Regions from separate parts of the Dactylosporangium sp. NPDC006015 genome, predicted to be linked through region 3. Evidence: riboswitches for the same ligand, from Rfam matches in the RefSeq annotation. Region 3 holds a riboswitch; each other region holds the start of a gene.
The links. Region 3 has a riboswitch for cyclic di-AMP ahead of ABZ321_RS14800 (hypothetical protein). Riboswitches for the same ligand answer to the same signal wherever they lie in the genome.
Positions count from the first base shown of each region.

Region 1: another riboswitch for cyclic di-AMP. It lies ahead of ABZ321_RS08770 (NlpC/P60 family protein); the one in region 3 lies ahead of ABZ321_RS14800 (hypothetical protein).
Region 2: another riboswitch for cyclic di-AMP. It lies ahead of ABZ321_RS37680 (NlpC/P60 family protein); the one in region 3 lies ahead of ABZ321_RS14800 (hypothetical protein).

Region 1 covers NZ_JBEXUD010000004.1:55,105-60,810, forward strand. Annotated here, with positions in the region: gene ABZ321_RS08750 (dienelactone hydrolase family protein) at 1-382, shown strand, start outside; gene ABZ321_RS08755 (hypothetical protein) at 351-494, opposite strand; partial or broken gene ABZ321_RS08760 (ADP-ribosylglycohydrolase family protein) at 516-1,539, opposite strand; gene ABZ321_RS08765 (VOC family protein) at 1,491-1,895, opposite strand; gene ABZ321_RS08770 (NlpC/P60 family protein) at 1,919-2,908, opposite strand; cyclic di-AMP (ydaO/yuaA leader) riboswitch at 2,916-3,095, opposite strand; gene ABZ321_RS08775 (MFS transporter) at 3,217-4,473, opposite strand; gene ABZ321_RS08780 (helix-turn-helix domain-containing protein) at 4,544-5,161, opposite strand; gene ABZ321_RS08785 (serine/threonine protein phosphatase) at 5,224-5,706, shown strand, end outside.
Region 2 covers NZ_JBEXUD010000029.1:12,862-18,567, forward strand. Annotated here, with positions in the region: gene ABZ321_RS37665 (AMP-binding protein) at 1-1,356, opposite strand, end outside; gene ABZ321_RS37670 (ABC transporter ATP-binding protein) at 1,353-2,117, opposite strand; gene ABZ321_RS37675 (ABC transporter ATP-binding protein) at 2,135-2,908, opposite strand; cyclic di-AMP (ydaO/yuaA leader) riboswitch at 3,200-3,344, shown strand; gene ABZ321_RS37680 (NlpC/P60 family protein) at 3,353-4,336, shown strand; gene ABZ321_RS37685 (methyltransferase domain-containing protein) at 4,382-5,128, shown strand.
Region 3 covers NZ_JBEXUD010000007.1:144,442-150,147, forward strand. Annotated here, with positions in the region: gene ABZ321_RS14785 (histidine kinase) at 1-84, shown strand, start outside; gene ABZ321_RS14790 (hypothetical protein) at 21-704, opposite strand; gene ABZ321_RS14795 (diguanylate cyclase) at 926-2,440, shown strand; cyclic di-AMP (ydaO/yuaA leader) riboswitch at 2,487-2,629, shown strand; gene ABZ321_RS14800 (hypothetical protein) at 2,780-3,520, shown strand; gene ABZ321_RS14805 (polyprenyl synthetase family protein) at 3,629-4,843, opposite strand; gene ABZ321_RS14810 (ElyC/SanA/YdcF family protein) at 4,998-5,706, opposite strand, start outside.

The sequences.
Region 1 (5,706 bases), on a different contig from region 3:
CGGCGCGCGGGCGGTCGCGGACCTGCCGGCCGAGCTCGTCTACGCCGGCTTCTCCCTCGGCGTGCTGCCCGCGCAGATGCTGGCGCAGACCCGCCCCGGCGCCCGCGGCGCGCTGCTGTGCTACTCGTGCGTGCCGGTCACCGAGTTCGGCGCCGCCTGGCCCGCCGGCGTGCCGGTCCAGGTGCACGGGATGGACGCCGACCCGATCTTCGTCGGCGAGGGTGACATCGACGCCGCCCGCGACCTGGTCGCCGAGGCGAAGGACGGCGAGCTGTTCCTGTACCCGGGCGACCAGCACTACTTCGCCGACAGTTCCCTGCCGACCTACGACCCGGAGGCGACGGCGCTGCTCATCCGGCGGACCCTCGACCTGCTGGGCTGACGGCCCGCAGCGCGTCGAGCAGCCAGGCGTAGGCGGGCACGGCCGCCGGTCCCGGGTCGGTGCCGTGCAGGACGGCGAGCTGTACCCGGCAGCGGTCGGGCCTGCTGGTCACGGTCGACTCCTCGGTCGTGTCCTACCAGGTTGGAAGCGGTTCGCGGGCGTCGACCCACTCGGCGGGCACGCCGTCGAGGCCGGTGCGGGCGGCGACGATGCCGCCGACGATGGCGCAGGTCGTGTCCATGTCGCCGCCGGCGCTGACCGTCGCCCACAGCGCCTCGGCGAGGTCGTCCAGGTGCCGGGCGGCGCACCAGATCGCGTAGGGCACGGTGTCGGGGGCGGAGATCAGCATGCCGCAGCCGACCTCGCCGGCGATCCACTCCGGCTCCCGGTCGAACGGCCGCCGGCAGAGCAGGCGGAGCCGCGTGGCGACCTCGCTGTCGGGTGTGCGGTCGGCGACCCGCGGCAGCAGCTCCCCGGCCGGCACCCGCCGTGCCGCCAGCGCGGCCGCGACGGCCACGGCGACCGCGCCGGCGGCCGCCTCGGGGTGCGCGTGGGTGACCGCCGCGGACAGGGTCGCCTGCTCCACGACCAGGTCGAGGTCGTCGGCGAACCAGGCGCCCAGCGGGGTGACGCGCATCGCGGCGCCGTTGCCCCACGAGCCCTGGCCGTCGAACTGGGCGGCCGTGACCGACCGCCAGGGTTCGCCGTCGCCGATGGCCTGGAGCACGCCGTGCATGGACGGGCCGTAGTTGCGGTACGGGTCGGCGGCGTACGCGCCGGCGGGCCAGGTCGTCCTGCTCGACCCGGCCGTGCTCGCGCAGCGTCTGGTACAGCGAGACGGTCATCGCGGTGTCGTCGGTCCACGGCCACGGGCCCTGCGGCACCAGCCGCTCCTCGATCTGCCACCGCATCTGGTCGGCGGGCCGGAAGAACCAGGTCTCGCCGAACGCGTCGCCCAGCGCCGTCCCGTGCAACGAGCGGGTCGCGGCGTCGACGTCGGTGATCACCGTCCGATCGTGGCAGCCGGTCACCGCGCCTGTCGAACCGTTTCCGCGCACCACCCGCCACGCCGTGCAGCCGGGCGGCCGGGCGCATGACAGGCCGGCGGTCAGGCGAAGTCGGCCGCGGTCATGCCCTCCGGATGGCCGGGCGGCCACTGTACGAGCTCGATGCGGTACCCGTCGGGATCGGTGAGCCAGGACGTGGCCATGCCCTCGCCGTGGTCGGTCGGCGGCCCGGCCGCGATGCCCCTGCCGGCCAGGTCGGCGACCGTGGTGCCGAGGTCGCCGACCTGGATGACGAGGTGGTTGACGGCGCCGGTGTCGGTGACCGGCCGGGCGGGGTCGTGCACCAGCTCGAGGCTGACGAACGGGTCGCCGGGCAGCTGCAGCATCGTCAGGCTGCCGAACCTGGTCTCCGGGACGTGGCCGACCTTCGCGTAGCCGACCGCGGTGTAGAACGCGAGCGAGCGCTCCAGATCCGTGACCCGCAGCCCGAGATGCAACATGCGCATGCCCGGCAGACTACCGTCCGTGACTACGCGACCCTGCCGTAGCCGTACAGCGTGTCGATGTCGACGGGAGCGACCTTGACGACCGTGCGGCTGTTCGGGGCGTGGATGATCTGGTTGTTGCCGATGTAGATGCCCACGTGCCCGAGGCCGTTGTAGAACACCAGGTCGCCGGGGGCGAGCTGGCTGCGGGAGATGTGGCGGACCTTCGACCACTGCTGCGCGGCGTTGTGCGGCAGCGTCACGCCGGCCGCCTTCCACGCCATCATGGTCAGGCCCGAGCAGTCGAACGTGTTTGGTCCGGCCGCGCCCCACACGTACTTCTTGCCGAGCTGTGCCCAGGCGTAGTTGACGGCCTTGCCGGCGTTGCCGGACACGGCCGGCGGCTTGGCCGGGGTCGTCGCCGGGGGAGGGGTGGTGGTCTTGACCTTCGCCGCGGCGGCGGCCGCCTCGGCCTTGGCCTGCAGCGCGTCGAGGCGGGCGATGTCACCCTCGATCTTCTTGCGGCGGGTCTCCAGCTCCGTCTTCTGCTGGCTCTGCGCGGCGAGGGTCTCGTCCAGGCGCCGCTGCTCGGTGTCGAGCGCGCCCTTCGCCGCCGTGTACGCCGCCAGGTCCCGCTGCTGGCTGTGCGAGATCTGCTGGAGGGTGCCGACGCGGGCGGTGAGCGTGTCGGTCGACGTCGCCCCCAGCATCAGTGACAGAGTGCCGAGGTCGCCCCCGGTCTTGTACGCGTTGACCGCGAGCGCCGAGGCGTTGTCCTGCGCCGTCGCCATGGTCTCCTGCAGCGGCGCCATGTCGGCCCGGAGCTTCGTGATCGCCGCCTGGGTGGTCTCCAGGTCGCCGTTGACCTTGTTGTACAGCTCGACGACGTGCTCGACCTCTTGGTTGCCCTTGTCGATCTGGGCCTGGAGCTCCTGCGGCGTCGGGTCCGCCTGCGCGGCGCAGGCCGGGGCGATCATTGCCGCCACCGCCAGCGCGACGACCGAGGCGCGGAGCGTCGTACGTCCGTTGAACACGGCACAGTCCTTCTTCGCTGACCGCCTACCGGGTTAGCTGACGGATTCGGGCGAGAAGAAGGCGCGCCCTACCGCGCCCCGGTGTGGCGGGCGCGGATTCACCCCATGGGGAAGCCCCGATTGGTTCCCCGGCTCACCGGCCGCACGCATCGTGCCCGCGCGACCGACAACTCGGCGGTGGCTGCCCGGCCACCCCGGCGGGGCGGGCGATGTCCGGCAGGCCGGCCCAAACGTAACGCCGGACCACACTGCCGGCGCTCGATCTAAGCCACACTTAACGTAGACACAAGACTGACCTGCCCGGCTCGTCACCGGTGGCGGTCGGTGGAGCGGGCCATGACGGCCAGGCCGGCGACGGCCAGCAGGGCGAGGGCGGCCGGGATGAGGAACACCCGCGGGAGCCCGATGGCGGCGGCGCCGGTGCCGCCGGCCGCACCGCCGAGGGCGGAGGCGAGCGCGGTGGAGCTCATGAAGATCGCGGACGCGGTGGCGACAGCGGTCGGCAGGAGCCGCTGGGCGACGATGATGCCGAGCGTGGCGAAGACGCCCCACACGCCGCCCATGAGGATCTGCCCGGCGAACAGACCGGCGGCGTTGCCGGTGACGGCGAAGCAGACGTTGGCGGCCACGCCGAACCCGGCGCCGAGGACCATCAGCTCCATCATGCCGGTCCGGCGGGCCACGACCACGGCGACGGGCATCAGCACGATCTCGACCAGCGGCTGGATGCCGATGACCGCGCCGCTGAGGCCGGCCGGGAAGTGCAGCTGGTCGTTCATGTACAGCGGGAGGTACGCGTACTTGACGGGCTCGCCGGCGTACACGAGGACGTAGAGGCCGGTGAACGCCAGCAGCGGCAGCATCGCCCGCAGGCCGGGGCCCCGGTGGCCGACCCCCGGCGCGTCGCCGGGTCCGGCCGGTGCCGCCGGTGCTGTCCGGAGCGCGCCGAGCGGCACGATCTGGGCGAGCGTGCAGACCGCCGTGGCGACCAGCATGGTGCGCAGCGACGTCTGCGCCGCCAGGAACGACCCGGCCACCGGGCCGACGACCCAGCCGCCGGTCAGGGCCATCCGCACGACGGCGACCACCCCGTCGTTGTTCGGGCCGGGGTGCGCCTTGAGCTCGTCGTGGACGGCGGCGAAGAGCTGCGACGTCGCGGCGCCGCCGAACCCGCCGACGACGGCGCTGATGACGTAGGGCATCCACAGCTCGGTCGAGTACGCGATGCCGATCCAGCCCACGAACCCGGCGGCGGCGCAGATGCGGAACAGCCCGAGACGGCGCCCGGTGCGGTCGGACCGCCGGCCGACCAGGAACCCGGCCACGGGCGCGGCCAGGTTCGTCAGGTAGAACAGCCCCGCCGCGGTGAGCGAGGCGTGCAGGTCGTTGACCAGGAACGTCGCGATCTGCGGGGCGGCGGCCGAGAAGCCGAGCGCGGACAGGAACACCGCGAGCGTGGCGCCCCGGTAGAGCGGCGACGCGAGGGTCAGCCGCAGCGCCGACGCGTGCGCCGTGGGCTTGTCGAGCGCCGGATCCGCCGGCTCGACCTGCTCGGGAAGGACCATGTCTGCGTGCCTCCGCTCCGCGCTGCGGGGCAGCGGCTCGGCGTGATTCTTCCAATGGAAGAATCTGGGGTCAAGCGGCTCCGGGCCCGTCCGTCGGCGACGAGGGGAGCAGCCGCTCGAGCAGGGCCAGCGCGCGCCGTACGTCCACCGCCTCGGGGTCGAGGAGCCACTGCAGCTGCAGCCCGTCGGAGGCGGCGATGACCAGCGCCGCCGCGTCGTCGGGATCGATGTCCGCGGCGATCGCGCCGGCGCGCTGGCCGGCGCGGACCCGCTCGGCGAGGTGCGAGCGCAGCAGCCGGAAGCGGTCCCGCACGAACTCGTGGGTGAGCGGGTGCTGCCCCGCCTGCAGGGCGTCCGTGGTCAGCGTGGCGTAGAGCTCGACCAGGCCAGGGATCGTGCGGTTGCGCTCCGCGCTGCGCTCCATCAGCCGGACCGCCGACAGCCCGTTCTGCGCCGCGTCGCCGTGCTCGACCTGCTCGTGCGCCCGGTACACCTCGACCAGCAGCTCGTCGCGCGACGAGAAGTAGTACCGCAGCGCCGCGTGCGAGACCCCGATCGCCGCACCGATCGCGCGCAACGACGCGTCCACGCCCCGCTCCGCGAACAGCGCGATGGCCTGGGACAGGATCTCCGCCCGCCGCACCGCGGCCTTGCGGTAGGAGCGTCCCTCTGTGCCGTCGTTGCCCATGCGCGCATCGTACGGAGCGCCACCCGCCCCCGGCGGCGCCGCGCACGGGCTAGGCTGCCGCCATGTCCCGGCTGAGCAGGTTCTGCGCGGTCTCCACGGAGCTGGCCCTGCTCAGCGACGCCAGGCTCGCCAAGCTCGTCGACAACGCCCAGGCGCTCGGCGTCGGCGTCGGCGGCGCCTCGGCCCTGGTGGACGTCGCCGGCACGCCGGTCTTCGCGAAGCGGCTCGCGCTGACCGACCTGGAGCGGCTCCCGCGGCACGTGCGGTCGACGGCGAACCTGTTCGACCTGCCGACGTCCTGCCACTACAGCGTCGTCGCGCACGGCGGCGGCGGCTTCGGCGCGTGGCGGGAGCTCGCGGCGAACACCATGACGACGAGCTGGGTGCTGGACGGCAGGACCGAGGCGTTCCCGCTGCTCTACCACTGGCGCGTGCTGCCGGGCGCGCCGCCGCCGGCCGAGGAGCACCAGGACATCGACCGGGCCGTCGCGTACTGGGACGGTTCGACGGCGGTGCGGCGGCGCTTGGAGGCGCTCGCGGCGGCG
Region 2 (5,706 bases), on a different contig from region 3:
TGTACCGTCGAGCAGCTCGCCGACGTCGCCGGTGCGCAGCCAGCCGTCCGCCGTCATCGCCTCGTCGGTCGCCGCCTGGTTGCGGAAGTAGCCGGCGAACGTGCCCGGGTGCCGGGTCTGGATCTCCCCGTCGTCGGCGATGCGGATCTCGACGCCGCTGTGCGCCTCGCCGACCGTGCCGAGCCTGATCCGGCCCGGGCGGTTGGCGGTGCCGATCGCGGTGTTCTCGGTCATGCCGTACACCTCGTGCATCGGCACCCCGATGCCCATGAAGAACCGCAGCACGTCGGGGGCGATCGGGGCGGCGCCGCTGGCGGCGTAGCGGACCCGGCGGACGCCGATGCGGTCCTTCAGCGCCCGGTAGCACAGCAGCCAGCCGATCGCGTACCGCAGCCGGCTGCCGGTGGTGTGCCGCCCGCCGTTGGCCTCCAGGGTGGCGCCGATGCGGTCCGCGACCCGCAGCCACAGCCGCGCGTTGGCCCGCTTGAGCGGCGACGCCCCGCCGAGCCGGACGGTGATGCCGGCCATCATCTTCTCCCAGATGCGGGGCACCCCGAACAGGATCGTCGGCTGCACCTCACGCAGGTCGGCCTGCACGGTCGCGATCGACTCGCCGAAGTGGACGGTGACGCCGGCGGCGGCGTTGAACCAGACCGTGAAGACCCGCTCCGCGACGTGGCACAGCGGCAGGTAGGACAGGGTCAGGTCGTGCGGCCCCGGTGGCGGGTCGGTGAACCCGCCGCCCTCGACCAGGACCCGGATCGCGAAGTCCACGTTGGCGACGGTGAGCATCGCGCCCTTGGGCCGCCCGGTCGTGCCGGACGTGTAGATCAGCGTGGCCACGTCGCCGGGGTCCGAGGCCAGCTCGATCGGCTCCGCGTCCGCGTGCGACGCCAGGAGGTCGCTCCACGCGATGAGCTTCGGGTGCTTGTACCGGCCGCGGATGCCCCTGGGCTCCAGGTAGACGATCCACTCCAGCCCGGGGCAGTCGTCCAGGACCGCCAGGGCCTTGTCCACCTGCTCCTGGTCCTCGGCGAAGAGGATCCGGGCGCCGGAGTCGGCGAGCATGTGGCGCACCTCGTCCGGCGGGTTCGTCGGGTACAGCCCGACGGTCGCCGCCCGCACCGCGACGGTCGCCACGTCGACGAAGAGCCACTCGGAGCGGTTCTCCGACTGGATCGCGACCCGGTCGCCGGGCTGGACGCCGAGCGACCTGAGCGCCCGGGCGACGGTCTCCGCGGTCTTCCAGTAGTCACGCCAGGTGATCTCGCGCCAGATGCCGCGGTGCTTCTCCCGCATGGCGACGGCGCCGGGCGTGCGCTCCGCGTGCCGCCTGACCAGTTCGGCGATCGTCATGCTCGCTCCACCTCCCCCAGGTAGGCGCGCAGGACGTCGGGGTTGCTCTGCACCTCGGCGGGCGTGCCGGTGGCGACGGGGACGCCGAAGTCGACGACCATCACCCGGTCGGCGAGGTCCATGACGAGCCCCATGTCGTGCTCGACGAGGATCATCGGGACGCCGAGCTTTTCGCGGACGTCGAGGATGAAGCGGGCCATGTCCTCGGTCTCCTCCAGGTTCATCCCGGCGACCGGCTCGTCCAGCAGCAGCAGCTTCGGCTCCATCGCGAGGGCCCGGCCGAGCTCGACGCGCTTCTGCACGCCGTACGGCAGCAACCCCACCGGCAGCCGGCGCCACTGCGCCAGTTCGAGGAAGTCGACGATGTCCTCGACCACGGCCCGGTTGGCGATCTCCTCGCGCCGGGCCCGGCCGAGCCACGCGATCGCGGCGAGCGTGCCGTAGCGGATGTGGTGGTGCCGGCCGAGCATGAGGTTCTCCAGCACGGTCAGGTGCTGGAACAGCTCGACGTTCTGGAAGGTGCGCGCCACGCCCAGCTTGGCGACCTTGTCCGGGCGCAGTCCGGTGAGGTCGGCGCCGTCGAGGGACACCTTGCCCTGCTGCGGCCGGTACACCCCGGAGATCACATTGAAGATCGACGTCTTTCCGGCCCCGTTGGGCCCGATGACGGCGAAGAGCTCGTCCTTGGCGACGGTGAACGAAACCCCGTCGATGGCTTTGACGCCGGCGAAGCTGAGCCGGACGTCTTCGAAACGCAGCACGGCGACTCCTGATTTTTCTATGACAGCCAGCGCTTGCGACGCTTGTAGTGCTTCACGTCGCGGAAGGACCGCTCGGCCCGTCCCAGGTAGAACTCGCGGATGTCGTCGTCGGCGAGCAGTTCGGCGGCGGGCTTGTCGAGCACGACCTTGCCCGTCTCCAGCACGTATCCGTGCTCGGCGATCGACAGCGCCATGGTCGCGTTCTGCTCGACCAGCAGCACGCCGGTGCCGGCCTGGTTGATCTGCACGATCAGGTCGCGGACCTGCTCGACCAGGCGCGGCGCGAGCCCGAGGCTGGGCTCGTCGAGCAGCAGGTACGCCGGGTCCGACATGAGCGCCCGCCCCATCGCCAGCATCTGCTGCTCGCCGCCGGAGAGGTAGCCGGCGATGCTGCCGCGGCGCTGCGCGAGCACGGGGAACAGGGTGTACATGCGGTCCATCGCCTCCGCCCGGCCCTTCGGGCGGGTGTGGGCGCCGAGCCGCAGGTTCTCCTCGACGGTCAGTTCGGCGAAGGTCCTGCGCCCCTCCATCACCTGCGAGACGCCGCGGCGGACCACGGCGGCCGGTTTGAGCCGGTGGATGGGCTTCTCGTCGAGCGTGATGGCGCCCTTGGTGATGGCGCCGTCGTGGACGCCGAGCAGGCCCGACAGGGCCCGCAGCAGCGTGGTCTTGCCGGCACCGTTCGCGCCGAGCAGCGCGACGATGCGTCCTGGTGGGACCTGCAGGCTGACGCCTCGCAGCACCAGCATCACGTCGTCGTAGACGACCTCGAGGTTCTGGACACGCAACATCCGGTGACGCTCCTCCGGGGGTGTTCGGAGTGGGCGAACTATGTGCATCGACGGTGAATAAAGTTACGTGTATTTAACCGGGTCTCAGAGCAGAATCAAGCCCCAATTGTGTGTCCGTCAACACCATCTTCTGTGGTGCGTCACTGTCCGATGTGGAGCGACAACCCGCCGTGATTCGGACTTTTGGGGTAATCGATATTCAACAACGCTCGCGGGTTTCGCTTCGTTGGTGATCACGTTAAGTTATGTCCTGGCCTGCACGGCAGTCCGTCGCCCACCCCGGGCGGCGCCGGGCAAGCGCCGCCGAGTCGAGCGCCGCTCTGGCGCTGTCGAGCCGGGGACCCAGGGTCCTTGGGGTGAATCCGCACAGCGCGGTAGGGCGCACTCTTCCCGCCCGAACCCGTCAGCTAACCCGGTAGGCGGTCGGTGAAGAAGGGTCATCCCTTGTCCGCTGGACACCGCACCAAACGGTCCCTGCTGCGCACGCTCTTCATCGGGGTCGTGTCGCTGGCGATCGTGGCGCCCGCGAGTGTCGCCAAGGCCGATCCGACAGCGGCCGAGATCGACGCCCAGATCCAGAAGGCGGGCGACGAGCTCGAAGACCTGGTCGAGGCCTACAACAAGATCAATGGCGATCTGGCCGCCACCCAGGCGGCCGCCGCCGAGCTGCAGAAGAAGCTCCAGCCCTACGTCGACAACATGGCCAACGCCAACGCCAACGTGGACGTCATCGCCGTCGCGGCGTTCAAGGGCGCGGGCAGCCTGCAGAACCTCAGCATCGTGCTCAACGCGCGGTCGTCCGACACGCTCATGGACCAGCTGACCACGCTGCAGCAGATCGGCAAGCACCAGCAGCACGAGATCGCCGACTTCACGTCGGCCAAGTCGAAGCTGGACGAAGAGAAGAAGAAGATCGACGAGACGCTCGCCGCGGAGACCGCGCAGAAGACCGAGCTCGAGACCAAGAAGAAGAAGATCGAGGGCGACGTCAAGAAGCTCGAGGCGCTCCGCCGCCGCTCCACCACCGGCGGCACCGGCTCCACGGGTGTCAAGGTCGCGCTCGGTGCCGAGTGCACGTCACCGGCGAACGCGGCGGTGGCCTTCGCCTGCGCCCAGCTCGGCGAGCCCTACAAGTGGGGCGCCGCCGGACCCAGCAGCTGGGACTGCTCCGGCCTGACCATGGGCGCCTGGAAGGCGGCCGGCGTCATCCTGCCGCACAACGCGGCGCAGCAGTGGAGCAAGACCACGCACATCTCACGGTCCGCGCTCTCCCCCGGCGACCTGGCGTTCTTCCGTGGCCTGGGGCACGTGGGCATCTACATCGGCAACGGCAAGATGATCCACGCCCCGACGACGGGGCGGAACGTCGAGGTCCAGTCGATCGACGGCCGCAGCGACACGTACGGCTACGGCAGACCGCACAAGTAAGCCCTGACAGCACGTCGAAGAGGCCATGCCCGGCAAGATTGGGGCATGGCCTCTTGGGATCCCGAGCAGTACAGCCGCTTCGCCGAGGAGCGGGCGCGGCCCTTCCACGAGCTGGTGGCGCGCATCCAGACCACCGCGCCGGTCGCGGTCGTGGACCTCGGGTGCGGGCCGGGCACGCTGACCGCGACCCTCGCGACGCGCTACCCGGACGCGGCGGTGCTCGGCATCGACTCCTCCCCCGAGATGCTCGCGAAGGCGGCAGCGCTCGGCACCCCGCAGCTGTCGTTCCAGCTCGGCGACATCGCCGGGTGGCGGCCGCAGCGCGGCTCCGTGGACGTCATCGTCGCCAACGCCTCCCTGCAGTGGGTCGACGACCATGCCGCGCTGATGCCGACGCTCGCCGCGGCGCTCGACGACGGCGGCACGCTCGCGTTCCAGGTCCCGACGGGCGGGCCGATCCTCGACGCGGACATCCTGGACCCGACCGTCCTGGGGCCGCGCGGCGCGACGCCGGTGCGGGAGCCGGCCTGGTACGTGCGCACCCTCGCCGGGCTCGGCCTGGCCGTGGACGCGTGGGAGACGACGTACTTCCACGTCCTGCCCGGCGAGGACCCGGTGCTGGAGTGGTTCAGCGGGACCGGCCTGCGCCCCTACTTCGACGCCCTGTCCGGTGCGGAGCTCGACGACTTCCGGGCCAGGGTGGCCGCCGCGCTGCGCGAGCGCTACCCCCGCGAGCCGTTCGGCACGATCCTGCCCTTCCCGCGCCTCTTCGTCGTGGCCCGGCGCCCCTGACCCCGCCCACCGACCGCCGGCCCGCCACCCCGGGCCCTGGCACCGCGACCAGCCGGGCCGCCACCCGGACCGCGGCAGGCACCGCCAGGACACGGCACGGCACGGCCAGGACACGGCACGGCCAGGACACGGCACGGCACGGACACGGCACGGCCAGGACACGGCACGGCACGGACGCGGCACGGCACGGACAGGGCAGGGCAGGAGCGCCGCCCAGCCGGCCCGGACGCCGCCGACCAGCCGGGAACGCCCCGCCCACCCGGACCGCGGCACGGCCAGGACTCGGCACGGAGGGGACGCCTCTGTCACCCGGGCCGGGGCGTCGCCGGTCGGGCCGGAGGACGGGCCGCCGGCGGGCACGTCGGCGGGCGAGCCGGGCGACGCGTCATCGAAGGGACCCGGCGGGCGATTCCCGGCACCGCGCCGCCAGCCGGGCACCCGCCCCGCGCCGCTCCTGACGCTGCGTTACGGGCCGGGGCGCCGGCGGCCGGTCCCGGGGCGTCGTGCCGCAATGTTGAGGGCGAGCCGGCACCGCTACGGGACGTGGGCGTTGATCGATGGTCGGTGACCTAAACGAG
Region 3 (5,706 bases):
GGGCCCCGGCCCGGCGGTGGCTACACCGTCGCGGCCACGTTCCCGCTCGGCGCCGCGGCGGTCCCGCCCGCCACCGGCTCCTGAGCCCACTCGGCGTCGGTCATCCGCAGCATCCGTACGCCGATCACACCCGAGCCCGCGATGTAGAGCAGGCTGCCGGCGATCATGCCGATCGGGTAGACGGGGCCGGCCAGCATCCCGGCCAGCATCGCCGGCGGTGCCCACCAGGGGACGCGCCGGTCGTACGCGAGCGCCAACCCCAGCAGGAGCACCCCGAGCAGCCCGAGGAAGCCCGGCACCTGGAACCCCCACTGTGCCCCGCCGGCGGCGAAGGCGGCGTCGGCGAGGCGGTCGCCCGCCGCGGTGCCGAGGTCCGCCTCGAGCCGGGCGTAGAAGAAGTCGCCGAGCATCAGCGCGGAGAAGTTGACGACGCCCAGCAGCGCGACGAGCCCGGCGATGTGCCCGAAGAGCACGGCGCGCCGGCGGACCAGGTGGATCATGCCGATGATGCCGGGCACGAGCAGGACCCAGCTCCAGTGCAGCAGCGCGGCGCTCACCGAGACCTGACCGGGGTGGCGGCCGTACGCGCCGTCCGCGGCGTCGCCGGCGCGCAGCGCGGGGTCGGTGAGCAGGCCCGCCACGTACACCAGCGGGGCGGCGACCAGGCAGCCCCCGGCGACGAGGCGGCGGAGTTTGTGTGGCATGGCGACCTTTCAGGCGATTTTGTGTGGCTCGACGGGATGTCGAGCCGGAACCGTAAGCCGGCCGCCGCCGCGCCGTCGTCAGCCGCGGCGCTGACCCGGGTCCGCGTGGCGGCGGACCGCGCCCGCAATTGCTTAGGATCGGAGGCGTTGCGTCGATGTGAGGGCTGCAGGGTCGGCCGGATCGGGGTAGGCGAGCCGTGGATCGAGATCGGGACATGGCGATGGCCGCCATCCGTTCCGTCTACCGGATCACGGGGCGGATCAACACCGGCAGCACCGTCGTCGAGACGTTGAACCGGATTGCCGACGCCGTCGTCGAGCACGTCGGGTTCGGCGCCGCCGTGGTCAACTACCTGCATCCGGAGGGTGTGTACGAGGCGGTCGCCATCGCCGGGTCCGAGGAGGCGCGGGCGGAGCTGCTCGGCGTCCGGTACCCGGCGGCGGAGTTCGACGCGCACCTCGCCGCCGCCGACGAGTGGGGGCAGCTGCGGTTCCTGCCGCACGAGCGGCACAACGACGGCATCCAGTCCTGGATCCCCGCCGCCCCCGACGGCGCGGACGGCATCCCGGAGGAGGAGCGCTGGCACCCCCTCGACGCCCTGTTCGCGCCGCTGTGCGCGCCCGACGGCTCGCTCGTCGGCGTGCTCAGCGTCGACCTGCCCGCCGACGGCAGGCGGCCCGGCGCGTTCCAGCGCGAGCTGCTGGAGATGCTCGCCGCGCAGGCCGGCATCGCGATCAACAACGCCAACCTGGTCGAGGCGCTGCGCCGGGAGCGGCAGCACCTGGAGGCGAGCGAGGCCGCGTTCCGGCTCGCGTTCAACGGCGCCGGCACCGGCATGTGCATGATCGGCCTGGAGGGAGCCGACACGACCCGCCTCGTCCGGGTCAACCCCGCGCTGTGCGAGCTGCTCGGGCGGGACGAGGACGTGCTCGTCTCGATGCGCTTCGGCGACTTCATCCACCCTGACGACTTCGAGCGCAGCCGGGAGGTGTTCGCCGGCGGCGCCGGCACGATCCGCGACTACGAGGTGCGCTGCGTCCGCGGCGACGGCGAGACGATCTGGATCTCCGCGACGATGTCGGTGGTCGCCGGGTCGCCCGCGTTCGCGATCACGCAGGTGCAGGACATCACCAGCCGCAAGGCCACCGAGGCCGACCTGGTGCGCAGGGCCTCCCGCGACCCGCTGACCGGCCTGGCCAACCGCGAGGCCGTCGCCGAACCCCTCGCGGCCGCGATCCGGCGGGCCCGCACCGAGCAGGTGATCAGCGCGCTGTTCTTCTGCGATCTCGACGACTTCAAAATCGTCAACGACACCCTCGGCCACGAGGCCGGCGACGCGGTCCTCGTCGCCGTCGCGCAGCGCCTCCAGTCGCTGGTGCGGCCCACCGACACCGTCGCGCGCCTCGGCGGCGACGAGTTCGTCGTCCTCATGGGCAACGTCGCCGCCGGCGACCTCGGCGTGCTGGTCGACCGCCTCGAACGCGCCGTCTGCGCACCCGTCACGCACCAGGGGCAGATCATGCGGGTCAGGGTCAGCGTCGGCGTGGCCGTGATCGATGACACGGTCGAGGACGCGGGCGCCGCGCTGCGGGCCGCCGACCGCGCGATGTACCTGGTCAAGGGCGGTCGTCACGCCGGCGAGGTGACCAGACGGGTGACGGCGTTCGGTGAGCGTCCGGGTGCTCAGGGTGGATTGCCGTTGCTGCGGTTGGCCCGGCCCGAGACGGCCCAGTAGGGTCGTTGAGTCCGCTCCGGTCGACCTGCACCGCATCGGTGCTGCCGGGCGGGCGCCGTCGAGTCGCGATCTTCGCGAGCCGGGGACCCATGCGCGTCCTCTGGGGTGTATCCGCGGCCTGGCCGCGGTAGGGCGAAACTTCCCGCCCGAACCCGTCAGCTAACCCGGTAGGCGGCACCGGAAGGAGTCTGCGTCGATGCCGGCCGCCCGCGCGCCCTCGTAACACCTCACCACTGGTTCCCCCCTTCCAGCATGCCGTCCTCGGGCGGCGTGCCGATGCCGCATGTCTTCTGCCTGCAAACGAAGGAAACATCAGTAGTGAAGCCCATATTGAAGGTGTTGCCACGCCAGTTCCACCCGCGACATCGCCGGCTGGTGCCCGTGCTCGGCGCCAGGGCCGGCACCGTCTCGGTCGCCGTCCTGTCCGCCACGCTGCTGGGCACCCTGCCGGCTGACTCGCCGGCGTCGATGTTCACCGGCCCCGCGTATGCCGAGTCCGCGGCCGCCTGGTCCTGGCCGTCGCCGTCGTCCCTGTCCGCTTCGGGGCCGTCGTCCGCGCCCTCCGCCGATGCGGCGCCGGCGCCCGCGACGGGGCCCCTGGCCGTCGCGGTGCCCGCCGCGCCCGTGCCGCCGGCGCCGCCGGTCGTCAAGCCCGTCGCCGGCCTCGACCAGCGGCAGATGGACAACGCCGCGATCATCGTCAAGCAGGGCCGGGCGCAGGGCATGCCCGACCGGGCCCTGGTCGTGGCGATCGCGACGGCGATGCAGGAGAGCGACCTGTACAACGTCGCCAGCTCCGCCGTGCCCGCGTCCCTCGGGCTGCCGCACGACGGCACCTCGACCGACCACGACTCGGTCGGGCTCTTCCAGCAGCGGGCCAGCCAGGGCTGGGGCACCGTCGCCGAGCTGATGAACCCCGCCCACTCCGCGATGCTCTTCTACAACGCCCTCAACCGGGTCGAGGGCTGGCAGCGGATGAGCGTGACCGCCGCGGCCCAGGCGGTGCAGCGGTCGGCGTTCCCGGGCGCGTACCAGAAGCACGCCACCCGCGCGGAGCAGGTGGTCGCCGCCCTCTCCTGACGCTCACCCGCACCCGGCCGGCGCGCCTTCTCGGGTCGCGCCGGTCAGGCGCCGGTTCATGGGTCGCCGGTCAGGCGCGGGTTTGTGGATCGCCGGCGGGGGTGTTGGTCAGGCCGGGTGGCGGGTCGCCCAGCGGGCCAGGGCGACGAGCTCGGCGACCGCGGCCGGCTCGGGGATCGCCAGGTCGAGGGCGACCAGGGCCTGCGCGAGGAGGTCGTCGGCCTGCTGGGCGCACCAGGAGCGGGCGCCGGAGCGTTCGACGACCTTCGCGGCGCGCTCCAGGTCGGCCTCGCTGAGGCGGGTCTCGCGGTGCAGCAGGTCGGCCAGCTCGTCGGCGCCCGCGGCGAGGGCGGCGGCGACCGGCAGTGAGCGGCGGCGTCCGCGCAGGTCGGCGAACGCCGGGCGGCCCGTCACGGCCGGGTCGCCCCAGATGCCCTGCAGGTCCTCGGCGAACCGGACGGCCAGCCCGAGCCGCACCCCGAACAGCCGCAGCTGCTCGACCCGTGCCGGGTCGCCGCCGCCGGCGAGCGCGCCGAGGGCGCACGCGCAGCCGAAGAGGGCGCCGCTGCGCTGCTCGACCGCGGAGATGCACGTGCGGAGCAGGTCGTTGCCGGAGCGGTGCCGGGGCAGCACGGGGTCCAGGGCCGTGCTGAGGTCGGTGTGTTGGCCGTGCAGGAGCTGCTGGACGGTGTCGCCGAGGATGCGGACGCCGGCCCGGTCGACGGATGCCGCCCCGGACTGCCGCCGCGCGTCGGCGCACGGGTCGGGGGTGCCGTGCTGCTCGGTGAACCTGTCCCGGGTCGCCCGGTCCTGCCGCACCGGCTCCCTGGAGGGCACGGACGGCACAGCCGGCACGGACGGCGCGGTGTCGGGCGTGGCGCGGCTGGCCTGGCGCAGCGGGCGTGGCACGCGTCTGGTCGGGTCGCCGGTCGCCGCCACGTCGAACGCGAGCGCCAGCATCGCCTGCCCGCCCAGCGTCGCCGGGTGCGGCCCCACCACGCTCCAGGCGGTCGGCCGGTGCAGGCGGGTCAGGTCGCCGTCGAACAGGTCCCGTTGCAGCCCCGACCAGTGGTGCACCAGCTCCACCGCGACGGCGCCCGCCACCGCGTCGTGCGGGTCACCACCGACGGCGCCCGCGCAGACGAGTGTCAGTGCGGCGCGCGTACGGGCGGCGGGCGGATCCTCGTCGAGCCCGCCGAGCTGCAGCTCGGCCACCTCGCGCGACGGCTCCGGGAGGCGCCCGACGGCGGTGCGCAGCGGCGGCCCGACCAGCAGCTCCGCCCATGCGAGGACGTCGTCGACGGTGCGCAGCACGGTGACCATCAGCCGGAAACCCCCGGACGCGGGATCATCACCGGTAACGCACCACCCATCGGGCCAGGCATGGACAAGCGCCGATCTGATGTCGGCGCCGTGGACGGGTCAAGTATGCCGCCGGTGCCTGCCGGACGTGCCCAAAACCACGATGGTGGGCGGGTCAGCGCATCGCCTGCAGCAGGGATGGATCCGGTGGTGACACGACTGCGGCCTGTCGGTGCCGGAGGGCCTCCCAGGCGGCCTTCGGCCCGGCCGCGACGTCCCTGGCCGTGTTGTACCAGATCGTCACCTGCTGGCATCCCTCGCAGAGGGCGGGCACCCCGTACGCGTCGACGCCCAGCCGCCGGCACAGCGTCACCGCACGGTGCAGGTGCAGCTCCTGGCTGACGAGTATGGCCTTCGTCACGCCGTACACGTCGCGGGCACGGCGGCACGTGTCATAGGTGTCGAGTCCGTGCGGGTCGACGACCATCCTGGCCGGATCGACGCCCTTGCCCGCCAGGTAGTCGCGCATCACCCGGACCTCATCTCCGGATCCGCCCTGCGCGTCACCGGAGATGAGCAGCGCCTTCACCTTGCCGGACGTGAGCAGCTGCGCGGCGACGTCGAGCCGCCCCTTGAGGAACGGCATCGGCTCCTGCCCGCCCGGCGCGACCTGGGCCCCGAACACGATCGCGACGTCCGCCTCCGGGGCCGTCGAGGCGGGACCGATACGGCCGAGGGAGGCCGCCCGTACCCACACGGTCGGTGACAACACGAGGACGGTGGCCGCGACGGTCCCCGTGAGGACGACCCTGAGCAGGATCCGGCGGCGCCGCTCCAGCCGGGTCTCGCGGCCGGCGGGGAGCGACTGCTTGTCGCGCGCCGCC